3 regions of the Pantoea folii genome follow, and region 2 is predicted to be linked to each of the others. Evidence: predicted binding sites of a transcription regulator. Region 2 holds the regulator's gene; each other region holds the start of a gene.
The links. The regulator PurR, encoded in region 2, represses purine synthesis genes. The targets are predictions, from matches to a motif close to CANGCAAACGTTTGCNTG.
Positions count from the first base shown of each region.

Region 1: a site for PurR is predicted at 1,903-1,920, ahead of purL (phosphoribosylformylglycinamidine synthase). Genes of this name have one in related genera too.
Region 3: a site for PurR is predicted at 1,444-1,461, ahead of hmpA (NO-inducible flavohemoprotein). Genes of this name have one in related genera too.

Region 1 is NZ_JBWXON010000025.1:65,425-70,456, forward strand. Features, by position in the region: gene tadA (tRNA adenosine(34) deaminase TadA) at 1-285, shown strand, start outside; gene mltF (membrane-bound lytic murein transglycosylase MltF) at 282-1,739, opposite strand; gene purL (phosphoribosylformylglycinamidine synthase) at 2,010-5,032, shown strand, end outside.
Region 2 is NZ_JBWXON010000031.1:4,969-10,000, forward strand. Features, by position in the region: gene punC (purine nucleoside transporter PunC) at 1-194, opposite strand, end outside; gene punR (DNA-binding transcriptional activator PunR) at 303-1,214, shown strand; gene purR (HTH-type transcriptional repressor PurR) at 1,211-2,236, opposite strand; gene cydH (cytochrome bd-I oxidase subunit CydH) at 2,510-2,599, shown strand; gene AC1MDE_RS24940 (C40 family peptidase) at 2,685-3,470, opposite strand; gene AC1MDE_RS24945 (Grx4 family monothiol glutaredoxin) at 3,835-4,170, shown strand; gene rnt (ribonuclease T) at 4,261-4,929, opposite strand.
Region 3 is NZ_JBWXON010000025.1:73,804-78,835, reverse strand. Features, by position in the region: gene glyA (serine hydroxymethyltransferase) at 76-1,329, opposite strand; gene hmpA (NO-inducible flavohemoprotein) at 1,668-2,852, shown strand; gene glnB (nitrogen regulatory protein P-II) at 2,902-3,240, opposite strand; gene glrR (two-component system response regulator GlrR) at 3,446-4,777, opposite strand; gene qseG (two-component system QseEF-associated lipoprotein QseG) at 4,780-5,032, opposite strand, start outside.

The DNA.
Region 1 (5,032 bases), on a different contig from region 2:
TATCGCCTGCTTGATACCACGTTATATGTGACGCTGGAACCCTGCGTGATGTGCGCCGGTGCGATGGTACACAGTCGCATTACGCGGCTTGTATATGGCGCAAAGGATGAGAAAACGGGCGCAGCGGGCTCGCTCATGGACGTGATTGGTCACCCAGGTATGAATCATCAGATTCAGATTGATTGCGGTGTACTGGCGGACGAGTGTGCCGGAATGTTGAGTGACTTCTTCCGCATGCGCCGTGAGCAAAAGAAAGCGCTGCGCCAGGCGCAGCGCGAAGGTTAGTTCATCGCAATCTTAGGTTCGACCGCCGGGTAACCGGCGCCCAATTCGGCTTCCAGCGCCGACTGCTGAGCGATACGCTTCTCCTGCTCCTGCAGATATCCCACCAGACTGATCTGATACTTACGGATGTTCTCGACATAGTTGTAAGCTTCATGGCCGCGCGCGTAACCGTAGGAGGTTTGCGCGTAATAACGCTTCTGGCTTAGCATCGGCAGACGCTGTTTGACATCGGCCCAGCTATCAGGATTACCGCCTTGTTTGGCCGTCAGCTTGCGGGCATCCAGCATGTGCGCATAGCCCATGTTATACGCCGCCAATGCAAACCAGATGCGCTCATCATCAGGGATGGTGTCCGGCACCTTCTCCATCATACGTTGCAGGTATTCGCTGCCGCCACGGATGCTCTGCTCAGGATCAAGGCGATCGTTGACGTCGAGGCTGTCAGCGGTGTTACGCGTCAACATCATCATGCCGCGCACGCCGGTCGGTGAGGTCGCCTGCGGATTCCAGTGCGACTCCTGATAAGAGATGGCTGCCAGCAGACGCCAGTCCATGCTCGCCGCGTATTTCTCAAACAGCGGTTTGATATCCGGCAACGTGTTATCAATCGCGCGCAGGAAGGTGCGGGTATCCACGTAATCAAAAGTGCCAACGTGACCGAGATACTTCTCTTCGAGGCGCGCCATTGTGCCTTCTTCGCCCATCTGGCTGTAGAAGTCGAGCATTGCCGCATTCAGACTGTCATCATCACTGCGTGGCAGATACCAGGTGACCGGTTCTTCATCGGTGATGTCGAATGCTACGGCCAGCTGCGGATGGATGCGCTGCAATAAGCCGATGGTGACCGAATCGCCCACGGTGTAATCCAGCTTGCCGTCGGCGACGGCTTCCAGCAGCGCTTTCTGTCCCTGATCGGTAGAAATCGCCCAATCGAGATCGGGATAGCTGTCAGCTTTTGCGGAACGTAAAGTTGACAGATATGCCGAACCGGACTGCACAATCAGGCGGCCTTTCAAATCGCCGAGATTCTTCGGCCGTGGCTTATCAATGCGGTACACCAACTGCTGCGAAACAGAGTAGTAGCTCGGTCCACTTTGATAGTGGGCAAGGCGTTCACCGTTGTAGATCAACCCGGCGGCCAGCAAATCCGCCTTACCATCATCCAGATCGTCAAACAGATCGCCGAGGTTCGGACGCACCGTAACCTCAAGTTTGACGCCAAGATAATCGGCGAAGCGTTTCGCCAGCTCGTAATCCATACCGGCTGGTGCATTATTGATGGTGTAGTAAGTCAGCGGGGAGTTGACGGTACTGATGCGCAGCACTCCACGTGATTTAATCTGTGATAGCGCGTCTTTTCCGCCCCCGTACCAGGGGATGGAAGGCCACAGTGCCAGCGCAAGCAGCACGGTGATCAGACCGATAAACAGATAGTTTATTTTCAGGCGTTTCAAATAGTTGTCTCGTAATGGCTCACAGGCCTCTGTCTTTTAAAGGCAGTATTTGTGTTGTTTTTACTCCCAGAGCGAGGGGCATTTTGCGCAACAAAGTGCAGCAGGGCAACTTATATAGCAAGAATTGTGCAAAATTCAGCCAAATGCTGAGTGCCAGATTTTATGCGCAAACGGTTTCGTAACCCGTGCTGTTTCTCTATAATACCGCCCGTTTTCCCCTGTTGCGCCCAATGAAGCGTCGCCCGGCGCTTCGAAGACGAGAGATCTTTGATGATGGAAATTCTGCGTGGTTCGCCCGCTCTGTCGGCATTTCGTGTAAACAAACTGCTGACCCGCTTTCAGGACGCTCACCTGCCAGTGAGTGATATTTACGCCGAGTACGTCCATTTTGCCGATGTCAGTGCACCGCTCAGTGCGGATGAACATGCCCGCCTGCAACGTCTGCTGAAATACGGTCCTTCTCTCGCCGAGCACGCGCCACAAGGGCGTTTGTTACTGGTGACGCCGCGTCCCGGCACCATTTCTCCGTGGTCATCAAAAGCCACCGATATCGCGCACAACTGCGATCTGCCCCAGGTTATCCGCCTCGAACGCGGTATGGCTTTCTATGTGCAGGCGCCGCAGCTGACGGAAGCGCAATGGCAACAGCTGGCTAGCCTGCTGCATGACCGCATGATGGAGACCGTGTTCGGTGACCTGAATGATGCGCAGCAGTTGTTCGCACACCATGAACCACAGCCGCTGAAAAGCGTTGATGTGCTGGGTGCCGGTCGCCTTGCACTGGAACAGGCCAACACCACGCTGGGCCTGGCACTGGCCGATGACGAAATCGACTATTTGCTGAATGCCTTCACCAAACTGGGCCGCAATCCGAACGACATCGAGCTCTATATGTTTGCTCAGGCAAACTCAGAGCACTGCCGTCATAAAATCTTCAACGCCGACTGGATTATCGACGGTGAAAAACAGCCGAAGTCGCTGTTTAAAATGATCAAAAACACCTTTGAACACAATCCTGAGCACGTTCTGTCTGCTTATAAAGACAACGCCGCGGTGATGGAAGGTTCAAAAGTGGGCCGCTTCTACGCCGATGCGCAGAAGGGCGAATACACCTTCCATCAGGAAGAGGCGCATATCCTGATGAAGGTGGAAACCCATAACCACCCGACCGCGATTTCCCCGTGGCCAGGTGCTGCGACCGGTTCCGGTGGTGAAATCCGTGATGAAGGCGCAACGGGACGTGGCGCGAAGCCGAAAGCGGGCCTGGTCGGTTTCTCCGTTTCCAACCTGCGTATTCCGGGTTTTGAACAGCCGTGGGAAGAAGATTTTGGTAAGCCGGAGCGTATTGTTACCGCGCTGGATATCATGACTGAAGGCCCACTGGGCGGCGCAGCGTTCAACAACGAATTTGGCCGTCCTGCACTGAACGGATACTTCCGTACTTATGAAGAGCGCGTGAACAGCCATAATGGCTCAGAACTGCGTGGCTACCATAAGCCGATCATGCTGGCGGGCGGTATTGGTAACATCCGTGCTGACCACGTGCAGAAGGGTGAGATCGTCGTCGGCGCGAAACTGATCGTGCTCGGCGGGCCCGCGATGAACATTGGCCTCGGCGGCGGAGCAGCCTCTTCAATGGCCTCTGGTCAGTCTGATGCGGATCTGGATTTTGCATCTGTCCAGCGTGACAACCCGGAAATGGAGCGTCGCTGCCAGGAAGTGATCGACCGTTGCTGGCAGCTGGGCGAAGCCAACCCGATTCTGTTCATCCACGACGTCGGTGCTGGCGGTCTGTCTAACGCGATGCCAGAGCTGGTGAGTGATGGTGGCCGTGGCGGCAACTTCAACCTGCGTGACATCCTCAACGATGAGCCAGGCATGAGCCCGCTGGAAGTGTGGTGTAACGAATCCCAGGAACGTTATGTACTGGCGGTGGCACCGGCTCAACTGGCGCTGTTTGACGAGCTGTGTAAGCGTGAGCGTGCACCTTATGCGGTGATCGGTGAAGCCACCGAAGAGCTGCACCTGAACCTGGCGGATAGCCACTTCGATAACAACCCTATCGACATGCCGCTGGACGTGCTGTTGGGCAAAACGCCGAAGATGACGCGTGATGTTGCCACTCAGCAGGCCAAAGGCGATGCGCTGGTGCGTGACGGCATTACCGTGGCAGATGCCGTTAATCGCGTACTGCATCTGCCAACTGTGGCAGAGAAAACCTTCCTGATTACCATCGGTGACCGTTCGGTAACCGGTATGGTGGCGCGTGACCAGATGGTCGGCCCATGGCAGATCCCGGTAGCGAACTGTGCAGTGACCACCGCCAGCCTGGATAGCTATCACGGCGAAGCCTTCTCACTGGGCGAACGTGCTCCAGTCGCCTTGCTGGACTTCGCTGCCTCAGGCCGTTTAGCGGTCGGTGAAGCGCTGACCAACCTGGCAGCCACCTCGATTGGTTCCCTGCAGCGCGTGAAGCTCTCTGCAAACTGGATGGCCGCAGCAGGTCACCCAGGCGAAGATGCCGGTTTGTATGCCGCAGTGAAAGCGGTTGGTGAAGAACTCTGTCCGGCGCTGGGCATCACGATTCCAGTGGGCAAAGACTCGATGTCGATGAAAACCCGCTGGCAGCAGGGCACCGAAGAGCGTGAGATGACCTCGCCGCTGTCGCTGGTGATCACCGCCTTTGCGCGTGTAGAAGATGTGCGTCGCACCGTAACGCCTCAACTGCAAGCTGACCAGGATAACCTGCTGTTGCTGATTGATTTGGGCAACGGCGCAAACACCCTGGGTGCTACCGCGCTGTCACAGGTTTATCGTCAGTTAGGCGACAAACCAGCCGACGTACGTGATGCATCGCAACTGGCGGGCTTCTTCAACGCCATTCAGGCGCTGGTGGCCGAGCAGAAGCTGCTGGCTTACCATGACCGTTCTGATGGCGGCCTGCTGGTAACACTGGCAGAAATGGCTTTCACCGGTCACTGCGGTATCGAAGCCGATATCGCCGCGCTGGGTAACGATGCGCTGGCAGCACTGTTCAGCGAAGAGTTGGGTGCAGTGATCCAGATTAATGCCGCTGATCGTGCAGCCGTTGAGAAAGTGTTTGCCGACCATGGTCTGAGCAGCAATGTGCATGTGATTGGTCAGGCGCTGCCGGGCGATCGCTTTGTGATCCGCTCTGGTGAGAGCGCGGTGTACAGCGAAAGTCGTACCACGCTGCGTACCTGGTGGGCAGAGACCACCTGGCAGATGCAGCGTCTGCGTGACAACCCTGCCTGTGCCGATCAGGAGCACGA
Region 2 (5,032 bases):
GATAACGGTCCCCAGAATACCTGGGCGCAGGCAAAACCACCGAGAAATAGACTGAGGCTGGCGCTGATGGTGCCCGGCGCGGTGGCGAAGTCACGCTGCATATCGCCAAAAGCAGGCAGATACATATCCGTAGCGAGGAAGCCGAGCATGCTGAGCACGGCAAGATAGGGCATAAATCCTTTTGACGACAACATAGTAATTCTCATTGGCAGATTGAACGTCGGGGAGTGTAAAAGAGTGCGTCATTCTTTGTGAAACGCTAATATTTGCGCAGTGCTGTTAAAATTTTTGAAGGCAAAAGTATGTGGTCTGAGTATGCGCTGGAAGTAGTGGACGCCGTCGCGCGCAATGGCAGTTTCAGCGCAGCGGCGCAGGAATTACATCGCGTGCCCTCTGCCGTTAGCTATACGGTGCGCCAGCTGGAAACCTGGCTGGCCGTGCCGTTGTTTGAGCGTCAGCACCGTGAGGTGGTGTTAACCCCTGCAGGCGAGCATTTTGTGCGGGAAGGGCGATCTGTTATCAAAAAAATGCTGGCAACCCGCAGGCAATGCCAGCAACTGGCGAATGGCTGGCGCGGACAGCTCAGTATTGCCGTGGATTGCATTGTAAAACCCCAGCGTACCCGACAACTGGTAAAGGATTTTTACCGTCATTTCCCGGATATGGAATTGATCATCAGTTACGAGGTATTTAACGGTGTATGGGATGCCTTAGCAGACGGGCGGGTCGATGTGGCGATTGGTGCCACCCAGGCAATCCCGGTGGGTGGACGTTTTGCCTTTCAGGATATGGGTGCTCTCAACTGGTGTTGTGTGGTCAGTCCTGATCATCCTCTGGCCGCGAGTGCCGATCTCAACGAAGAAGCGCTGCGTGCCTGGCCATCGCTGGTACTGGAAGATACCTCTCGCGCATTACCACGACGCATGACCTGGACATTGGATAATCAGCGGCGTTTAGTGGTGCCAGAGTGGGAAACAGGGATGGATTGTTTGCAGGCGGGATTGTGCGTGGGCATGGTGCCGGGCCACCTCGCGCGACCTTTACTCGACAGTGGCGCGCTGGTGGAGCTATCACTGCCGCAGCCGTTTCCGGAAAGTCCCTGCTGCGTCAGTTGGTCAGAACAGCGTGCGTCACCCGCGCTGGAGTGGTTACTCGCCTATCTTGGCGATGCTGAAACGCTGAACCACGAGTGGCTCAGCGAAAATCAGCTTTAACGGCGGTAATCACGGAATGGACCGTCCGCCACGGAGCGACGCTCAATCAGTGTAGGCTGGACCTCAATGGTTTGCGGCTCTTCGCGTTTGCTGGTGATGCGATCCAGCAGCATTTCCAGCGCTTTTTTGCCCAACTCCGCTTTCGGCTGGTGAACTGTAGTGAGCGCAGGGGTGAAGTAGCGCGCGTTGCGCACGTTATCATAGCCAATCACGGAGATGTCCTGCGGCACGCGCAGTCCCATCTCATCGGCGGCACAGATCGCGCCCATCGCCATGATATCGCCCCCGCAGAACACGGCGGTCGGACGCTGTTTCTGATTAAGGATCTGCTGCATCGCCTGATAACCCGATTCTGGCTCGAAGTCGCCCTGAACAACCCATTCAGGCCGCACGGTCACACCGCCTTCGCTCATCGCCTGCAGGAAGCCCGCATGGCGCCCGCCGCCGGTGTTGCGCTCCATTTGACCCGGAATCGCACCGATATCTCGGTGACCGCGCTCGATAAGGTAGCGTCCAGCCAGGTAACCCCCCTGGAAGGCGTTATCCTGTACGGTATCGGTGAAGTCGCCGCGAGAGGCGCCCCAGTCCATCACGACCATCGGAATGTTGCGGTTGTCTTCCAGCATCTGCAGCAAATCGTCAGGATACTCGGAGCACATGACTAACAGACCATCCACACGCTTTTGCGCCATCATCGACAGGTAAGCGCGCTGCTTTTGCAAATCGTTATGTGCGTTGCCCAGAATCAAGGTATAGCCGCGTTCGAAACAGTGGTTCTCAACCGCTTCGATAATTTCGGCAAAGTAGGGCGCTTCGCTGGAAGTGGCTAACAGTCCCAGCGTTTTGGTGTGATTCACCTTCAGACTACGCGCAACGGCGCTCGGCGAATAGTGCAGCTCTTTAATCGCTTCCCATACGGCGTTACGCGTTTCCTCTGCAACAAAACGCGTTTTGTTGATGACATGCGAAACGGTGGTGGTAGATACACCCGCGCGTTTCGCTACATCTTTAATTGTTGCCATGAAAAAGGTACTCCCCGGCTTATCGCAACTTACTGATAAGTATATTGTTAAACGTTTGCGTCTGCGAAGGGTTTTATGCCCTAAAAGGGGGGCAAATCTGCCGTATCAGGCAGGGAAAATCACTTCAGCAGGCTGTAAATACAGCATGCGCAAAATCAGTTGCGCAACGAAAGGCGGCGATTCTAGCAAGCCAGCGCGGATAAGACGAGATTTTTGCCCACCGCTGTGCGAAAATTGTTTTAACCCTAATAAATGTGTGACTAAGGAGAAGTGATGAGTACAGATTTAAAGCTGGCGCTAATGACCACGGTTGGCGCACTGTTGATGATTATTGCGTTTAGCTTCACCGCCATTCTTCATTAATTCAAAGCGCATCAATAAAAAAAGCCGGCACTGATTAAGCGTCCGGCTTTTTTTGTGGCGAGAGCCACAGGATGTTGCGCAACAATTAGCGAATAGTTTTTGGAGTCATCATACGGCGCGCACCGACATAGTGTTTCTGCCAGTAGTCTTCGCCCAATGCGCTAATCTGAATGTCTTTACCGGTGCGGGGTGACTGAATAAATTTACCGTTGCCGAGGTAAACGCCCACATGATCGGCAGTCCCGCGATTATTGATGCGGAAGAATACCAAATCCCCTTTCTCCAGCATCTCACGCTTAATGGGCGCGGCATCGTGCAGGTGATACATCTCATTCGCCGTGCGTGGGAATTTGTATTTGACGAGATCTTTATAGGCATACCAGACTAAACCACTGCAATCGAAACCGGTATGGGGTGAGGTGCCACCCCACTGGTAAGGCTTGCCCAGTTGTCCCATCAACTTCGTCATCGCGGTTTCGCGTGCCTTTTGGTAGCGCAGGCGGTGGGATTTGCTCATCTTGATGCCAGTGAGTCCCTGAACTTCATCGTCCACATCTGGGGACTTTTTCGCGAGGCGTTGATGGCCATACTTTTTCAATGGCGACTTCAGCAGGGATTTTTTGCGGCTGGATTTGTTTAAGGCGGTTTCGGTTTTACTCTGCTTTTTCAGCTTGAGCTTCTGCACGGTGGTCAGGCGAGACTTTTTAGCCGTTGATTTAACCGGGCGTCGCTTGCGGCGCTCATCTTCACGCGCACTTTTTTTCTCAGCATTATGCAAACTGGCATTAATCGGGGCATGCTGAGAAGCAGAAGCCACGTTAAAAAACAGTTGCGCAAAAGCCAGTATGAAAAGCGTAATCAGTAAACGCATAGTCCGGTTACAGGTTAAGCAGTCTGGCAAAAAGCAGGCTGCGGCAGAGTAAGAGAAATCTGATCAACGATCAGCGCCGAAGCAATTCTAATCCACTTTTTTTCCAAAAGGTAAGGCCTTTTTCTATTAATCTGTTACCAGGTAGATAATGTCGCTAAATTGAGCGATTTCAGCTGTTTAACGCAGCGAAATTATTGCTAATTATTAATTTGTTCATGCTTATTAATGATAGGAAAATGTTATCTGTACCCTCAGCACTTAACAAACATGGCGATCAGCTGGTCGGTAACGCAAAATCCCGTTTTCAGTGCGGGGCTGAAGTCGCTACAATAAACAAACACGAAGTGAAGGATTAAGGAAGGCAATAATGAGTACTGTTGAAAAAATTCAGCGCCAGATCGCAGAAAACCCGATTCTGTTATACATGAAAGGTTCCCCGAAACTGCCAAGCTGCGGTTTCTCAGCACAGGCTGTGCAGGCGCTTTCTGCCTGTGGTGAGCGCTTCGCGTATGTGGATATTCTGCAAAACCCGGATGTCCGTGCAGAATTGCCAAAATACGCCAACTGGCCGACTTTCCCGCAATTGTGGGTGGATGGCGAGCTGGTCGGCGGTTGCGACATTATCGTTGAGATGTTCCAGCGTGGCGAATTGCAGCCGCTGGTGAAAGAAACCGCTGAGAAGTATAAAGAAGCGGAATAATTGCGAAGGCCGACACATGTCGGCCTTTTCTTTGCGTACTCATCCGGCAATCAGCCAATCAGCCAATCAGCCAATCAGCCAATCAGCCAATCAGGCAGAGGCATCGTCTTCAGTCTGTTCTTCACTGAAAGCCAGTGGCCAGCCCCCCAAACGTTTCCAGCGGTTCACCAACTCACAGAACAGCGTGGCCGTTTGCTCGGTGTCGTACAGCGCGGAGTGCGCCTGCGTGCTATCAAACTCCATCCCCGCCGCTTTGCAGGCTTTTGCCAATACCGTCTGTCCCAACACCAAACCGCTCAGTGCCGCGGTATCAAAGGTCGCAAACGGATGGAAGGGATTACGCTTCAGGCTGGCGCGTTCGGCGGCGGCCATCACAAAGTTCAAATCGAAAGTTGCATTGTGCGCCACGATAATGGCGCGATTACAGCCATGATCTTTGGTGCCTTTGCGCACCATCTTGAAGATAGCATGCAGCGCTTCGTATTCGCTTACCGCGCCGCGTAAAGGGTTGGAGGGATCGATACCGGTAAACGCCAGCGCCGCAGGATTCAGGATCGCGCCTTCGAACGGCTCAACGTGAAAGTGCAGGGTTTCATCACGGTGTAACCAACCGTCCTCATCCATCTTGAGCGTGGTGGCCGCAATTTCCAGCAGTGCATCGGTTTGCGCGTTAAAGCCGGCGGTTTCGACGTCAATAACCACAGGATAAAAACCACGGAAGCGTTGATGAAGAGCGTTTAAGGCGTTCGATTCAGACATCAGGATCTCATAGCAAGAAATGGGGCAGCGCGCATTATGGCAAAAATTACAGGAGGGTGCAGCAGGAGAGGGAAGTCAGCCTGCAAATTAGCAGACTGACTAA
Region 3 (5,032 bases), on a different contig from region 2:
GCCTCCATTAAGATCTTAACTGACAAGCATTATGGCAAGCGCCATCCTCTTTAATCACATCAGCATGGTGCCAAATCAGGCATACACAGGCAGACGCGCACAGATATCGAGTACCTTCTGCTTGGTGCGCTCGATGGTCGCTTCGTCGTTGATGTTGTCCAGCACGTCAGCGATCCAGCCAGCCAGCTCACGCACGTCTGCTTCTTTGAAGCCACGGCGTGTCACTGCAGGCGTACCGATACGCACACCGGAGGTCACGAATGGGCTCTTCGGATCGTTAGGTACACTGTTTTTGTTCACAGTGATGTTAGCACGGCCCAGCGCGGCATCCGCTTCTTTACCGGTCAGGTTTTTGCTCACCAGATCGATCAGGAACAGGTGGTTATAAGTACCGCCTGAAACGATGTTGTAGCCACGCTCCAAAAGAACTTCAACCATTGCTTTGGCGTTTTTAGCCACTTGCTGCTGGTAAGATTTGAACTCTGGCTCCATTGCTTCTTTGAACGCCACCGCTTTACCCGCGATCACGTGCATCAATGGACCACCCTGACCACCCGGAAACACCGCAGAGTTCAGTTTTTTGTACAGATCTTCGTCGCCGTTTTTCGCCAGAATCAGGCCACCACGTGGACCCGCCAGAGTCTTGTGGGTGGTTGAGGTCACGATGTGTGCATGCGGAACCGGGTTCGGGTAGACATCAGCGGCGATCAGACCGGCAACGTGTGCCATGTCAACGAACAGGTAAGCGCCCACGCTATCAGCGATTTCGCGCATTTTTGCCCAGTCACACACGCCAGAGTATGCAGAGAAACCACCGACGATCATTTTTGGCTTATGCGTTTTAGCCAGCTCAGCCAGTTCGTCGTAGTTGATTTTGCCGGTTTCGTCGATGCCGTAAGGGATGACGTTATACAGCTTGCCTGACAGGTTCACTGGTGAACCGTGCGTCAGGTGACCACCGTGCGCCAGGTTCATACCGAGGATGGTGTCGCCCGGCTGCAACAGCGCAGTGTAAACCGCGAAGTTGGCCTGTGAGCCAGAGTGCGGCTGTACGTTGGCAAAGTCTGCGCCAAACAGCGCTTTCGCGCGATCGATTGCCAGCTGCTCAACGATATCAACGTATTCACATCCGCCGTAGTAGCGTTTGCCCGGATATCCTTCGGCATATTTGTTGGTGAGCTGTGAACCTTGCGCCTGCATAACGCGTGGGCTGGTGTAGTTTTCAGAAGCAATCAGTTCGATGTGCTCTTCCTGACGCACCTTCTCTTGCTCCATAGCCTGCCACAACTCGGCATCATAATCGGCAATGTTCATATCACGCTTTAACATCCGGCATCTCCTGACTAGCTAACTTTTTTAACGGCAGTTTAGGCCCCGGCAAGGGGCGAAGGCCAACAGTGTAAACGGTTTTGACAGGTGACGGTAGCGCCAATCCCCTCTTTTTACGCAAACGATTGGCACGGCGCTGGAACGGGTTTTTTACGCCTTTTTGCAATCCTGTAAATCACGATATTTGCTCACGGTGGAGAGGAATATTTTTCAGGTTTGTGGGCCAGCTTCCAGCTTCAGCACCTAACCCGCAATCAAAACAGGGGATTTACAGGCTGGATGAACGATCATAAGATGCATTTAAAATGCATGTTTAAATTCACTGTGAGGCATTCACCATGCTTGATGCGCAAACTATCGCTACCGTAAAGTCTTCCCTGCCCGCTATTGCTCAGCTTGGCCCGCAACTCACTGGCCACTTCTACCAACGTTTGTTAACGGCACATCCGGAACTGAAAAACGTCTTCAACATGAATAATCAGCGCAGTGGCAATCAGCGTGAGGCGCTGTTTAATGCCATTGTCGCGTACGGCAGCAACCTGGAGAACCTGGCGGTGCTGCTGCCGGCGGTAGAGAAAATTGCGCAGAAGCACACCAGCCTGAACATTCAGCCCGCGCAATATGCGGTAGTCGGTGAAACGTTGCTGGCCACCATCGAAGAGTTACTCAATCCCGGCGATGACGTCTTACAGGCGTGGGGCAAAGCTTACGGGGTGCTGGCGGATGTGTTTATCCAGCGTGAAGAGGCGATTTATTGCGCCTCAGAAGAGAAAGTCGGCGGCTGGCGTGGCGCGCGTGACTTCCGTATCCGTGCTATCAACACTGAAAGCTCGGTGATCAAAAGCTTTGAACTGGTTCCCAACGATGGCCAGCCCGTGGCAGACTTCCTGCCCGGACAATACCTGGCCGTTAGTCTGCGACCTGAAGGTAACGAGAGTATCCAGCATCGCCAGTATTCACTCACCCATCGCCCCAACGCTAAATCTTATCGTATCGCGGTGAAGCGCGAAGAACACGGTAGCGTTTCCGGCTGGTTGCACGCCCATGCGAAGGTCGGTGATATTGTGCAATGTGCGGCACCGGCGGGTGATTTCTATTTGCAAACAACAGGGACCGCGCCGATCACGCTGATTTCTGCCGGTGTGGGCCAAACTCCGATGCTGGCGATGTTAGCCAGCCTGGCTGAACAGCAGTATGCGGGTGCGGTTAACTGGCTACATGCGGCCGAATGTGGTGCACAGCATGCTTTCGCGGATGAAGTGCAAGCCACAGGTGCTCGCCTGCCACATTTCACCAGCCATATCTGGTATCGCGAGCCGGAAAGCGTGGACAGTGGCCGTTTTGATGCGCAGGGATTCATGGACCTCGCAGGCATCTCCAGCCAATTGAATCAGGCCGACCGCCAGTTCTGGCTTTGCGGCCCTCTGCCATTTATGCAGTTTGTCGCGCGGCAGCTGGTCGATGCCGGTATCAGTGCCGATCGTATCCATTATGAAGTTTTTGGCCCGCACAAAGTGCTGTAAACAAAAAAGCCTGCATCATGCAGGCTTTTTAACAGGCTAACGAAGGGGCTTAGATCGCCTCTTCGTCCTCTTCACCGGTACGGATTCGCACCACGCGCGCCACGTCGAACACAAAGATTTTGCCGTCGCCGATTTTGCCGGTCTGCGCAGTATTCATAATGGCTTCAACGCAGGTGTCGACGATGTCATCACCGACCACCATTTCGATTTTCACTTTTGGCAGAAAATCGACCATGTACTCCGCGCCACGATACAGCTCAGTGTGGCCTTTCTGGCGACCAAAGCCCTTCACTTCACTGACCGTCATCCCGGTGATGCCCACTTCAGCCAACGCTTCGCGCACATCATCGAGTTTGAATGGTTTAATAATTGCATCGATCTTTTTCATGACAGATCCTTTTTTCACTCCCTCCATGATGGACGGATAACAAGTAGTATATACCCGTCCTGCTTCAAGTTGCAGAGGGGTTGGCGGCTCTCTTTTCCCCAAATCGCTTGAAGAAGTAAGCTCATCGGGATGCTTTCGTTTGCCGTCTGACTGCAACTCAAATTATTTGGGGTAGTCAATGGATGAATCAATATGCCGCAGCAAGCTACTCTTTAAATTCACTGGCGTCCAGCTCATGGCGTGACAGCAGCTTATAGAATTCTGTACGGTTACGTCCAGCCAGACGCGCAGCGTTAGTGACATTTCCTTTGGTCATTTGCAGCAATTTGCGCAGATAGTTGAGCTCAAATTGATTACGTGCCTCAACAAAAGTCGGCAGCGCCGTATTTTCACCCGCTAACGCCTGCTCAACCAGCGCATCCCCGATCACGGGTGACGTGCTCAGCGCGACACACTGCTCAATCACGTTGACCAGCTGCCGCACGTTGCCAGGCCAACTGGCCCCCACTAAACGTTTCATCGCATCCACAGAGAAGCTGCGCACGAAGGGTTTATGGCGTTCGGCCGATTGGCGCAAGAGATGGTTCGCCAACAGCGGAATATCCTCTGCACGTTCATGTAGTGCGGGAATCTTCAGATTCACCACATTGAGGCGATAGTAGAGATCCTCGCGGAAACTCTTTTTCTCCATCGCTTTGGGCAGATCGCGATGGGTGGCCGAGATGATGCGCACGTTGATATCGACATCCCGATTACTGCCCAGCGGACGCACTTTTCGCTCCTGCAAGACGCGCAGGAGTTTGACCTGCAACGCCTGTGGCATATCACCAATTTCATCAAGAAACAGCGTGCCACCCTCCGCCGCCTGAAACAGCCCTTCACGCGCACTCACGGCACCGGTGAAAGCCCCTTTGGCGTGACCAAACAGCTCAGACTCCAGCAGTTGCTCCGGTAGCGCACCACAGTTAATGGCAATAAACGGCTTGTTTGCACGCGGGCTGGCGGCGTGAATCGCCTGAGCCAGCACTTCTTTTCCGGTACCGCTATGGCCATTGATTAACACGCTGACGTCGGATTGCGCCACCATGTGCGCTTGATCCAGCAAACGCAGCATCAGTGGATTGCGCGTCACTACCGCTTCACGCCAGGTATCATCACTGACGGGCGCGCGCTGTGCTAACGCTTCATCAATGGCTTTATACAGCGCGTCACGATCCACCGGTTTCGTCAGGAAACTGAATACGCCCTGCTGCGTGGCAGAAACCGCTTCGGGGATCGAGCCGTGCGCCGTAAGAATGATCACCGGCAAACCCGCATGGCGTTTCTGGATTTCGCCAAATAACGCCAGTCCGTCCATTTCATCCATACGCAGATCGCTGATCACCAGATCAACTTTCTCTTTCTGCAACTGGCGCAGCGCATCCGGGCCACTTGCGGCGGTGGTCACCTGATAGCCTTCACTGCTTAAGCGCATGCCAAGCAGTTTAAGCAGGCCGGGATCGTCATCCACCAGCAGTAAACGTGCAGACTGTTTCATGGTCACTGATCCTCACTTTGTGCATCACTGGCGCCGTGCGATGTATCGCTGCTGTCCGCCGGTTTACGGGACGACAGCTGGCGTTCGATGTCAGTTAAGCGCTCAAGCTTACGCTGAGTCTCCTCCAGTGATTGACGCAGTTTGGTTTGCTGCTGGCGCAGGTTATCCAGCTCAGTATCGTGGCTTTGCTGGAGTGCAGCATAGCGGCTGCGTTCACCGCTTAACGCCAGCTGCGCCGCCTGATTACTACGCCAC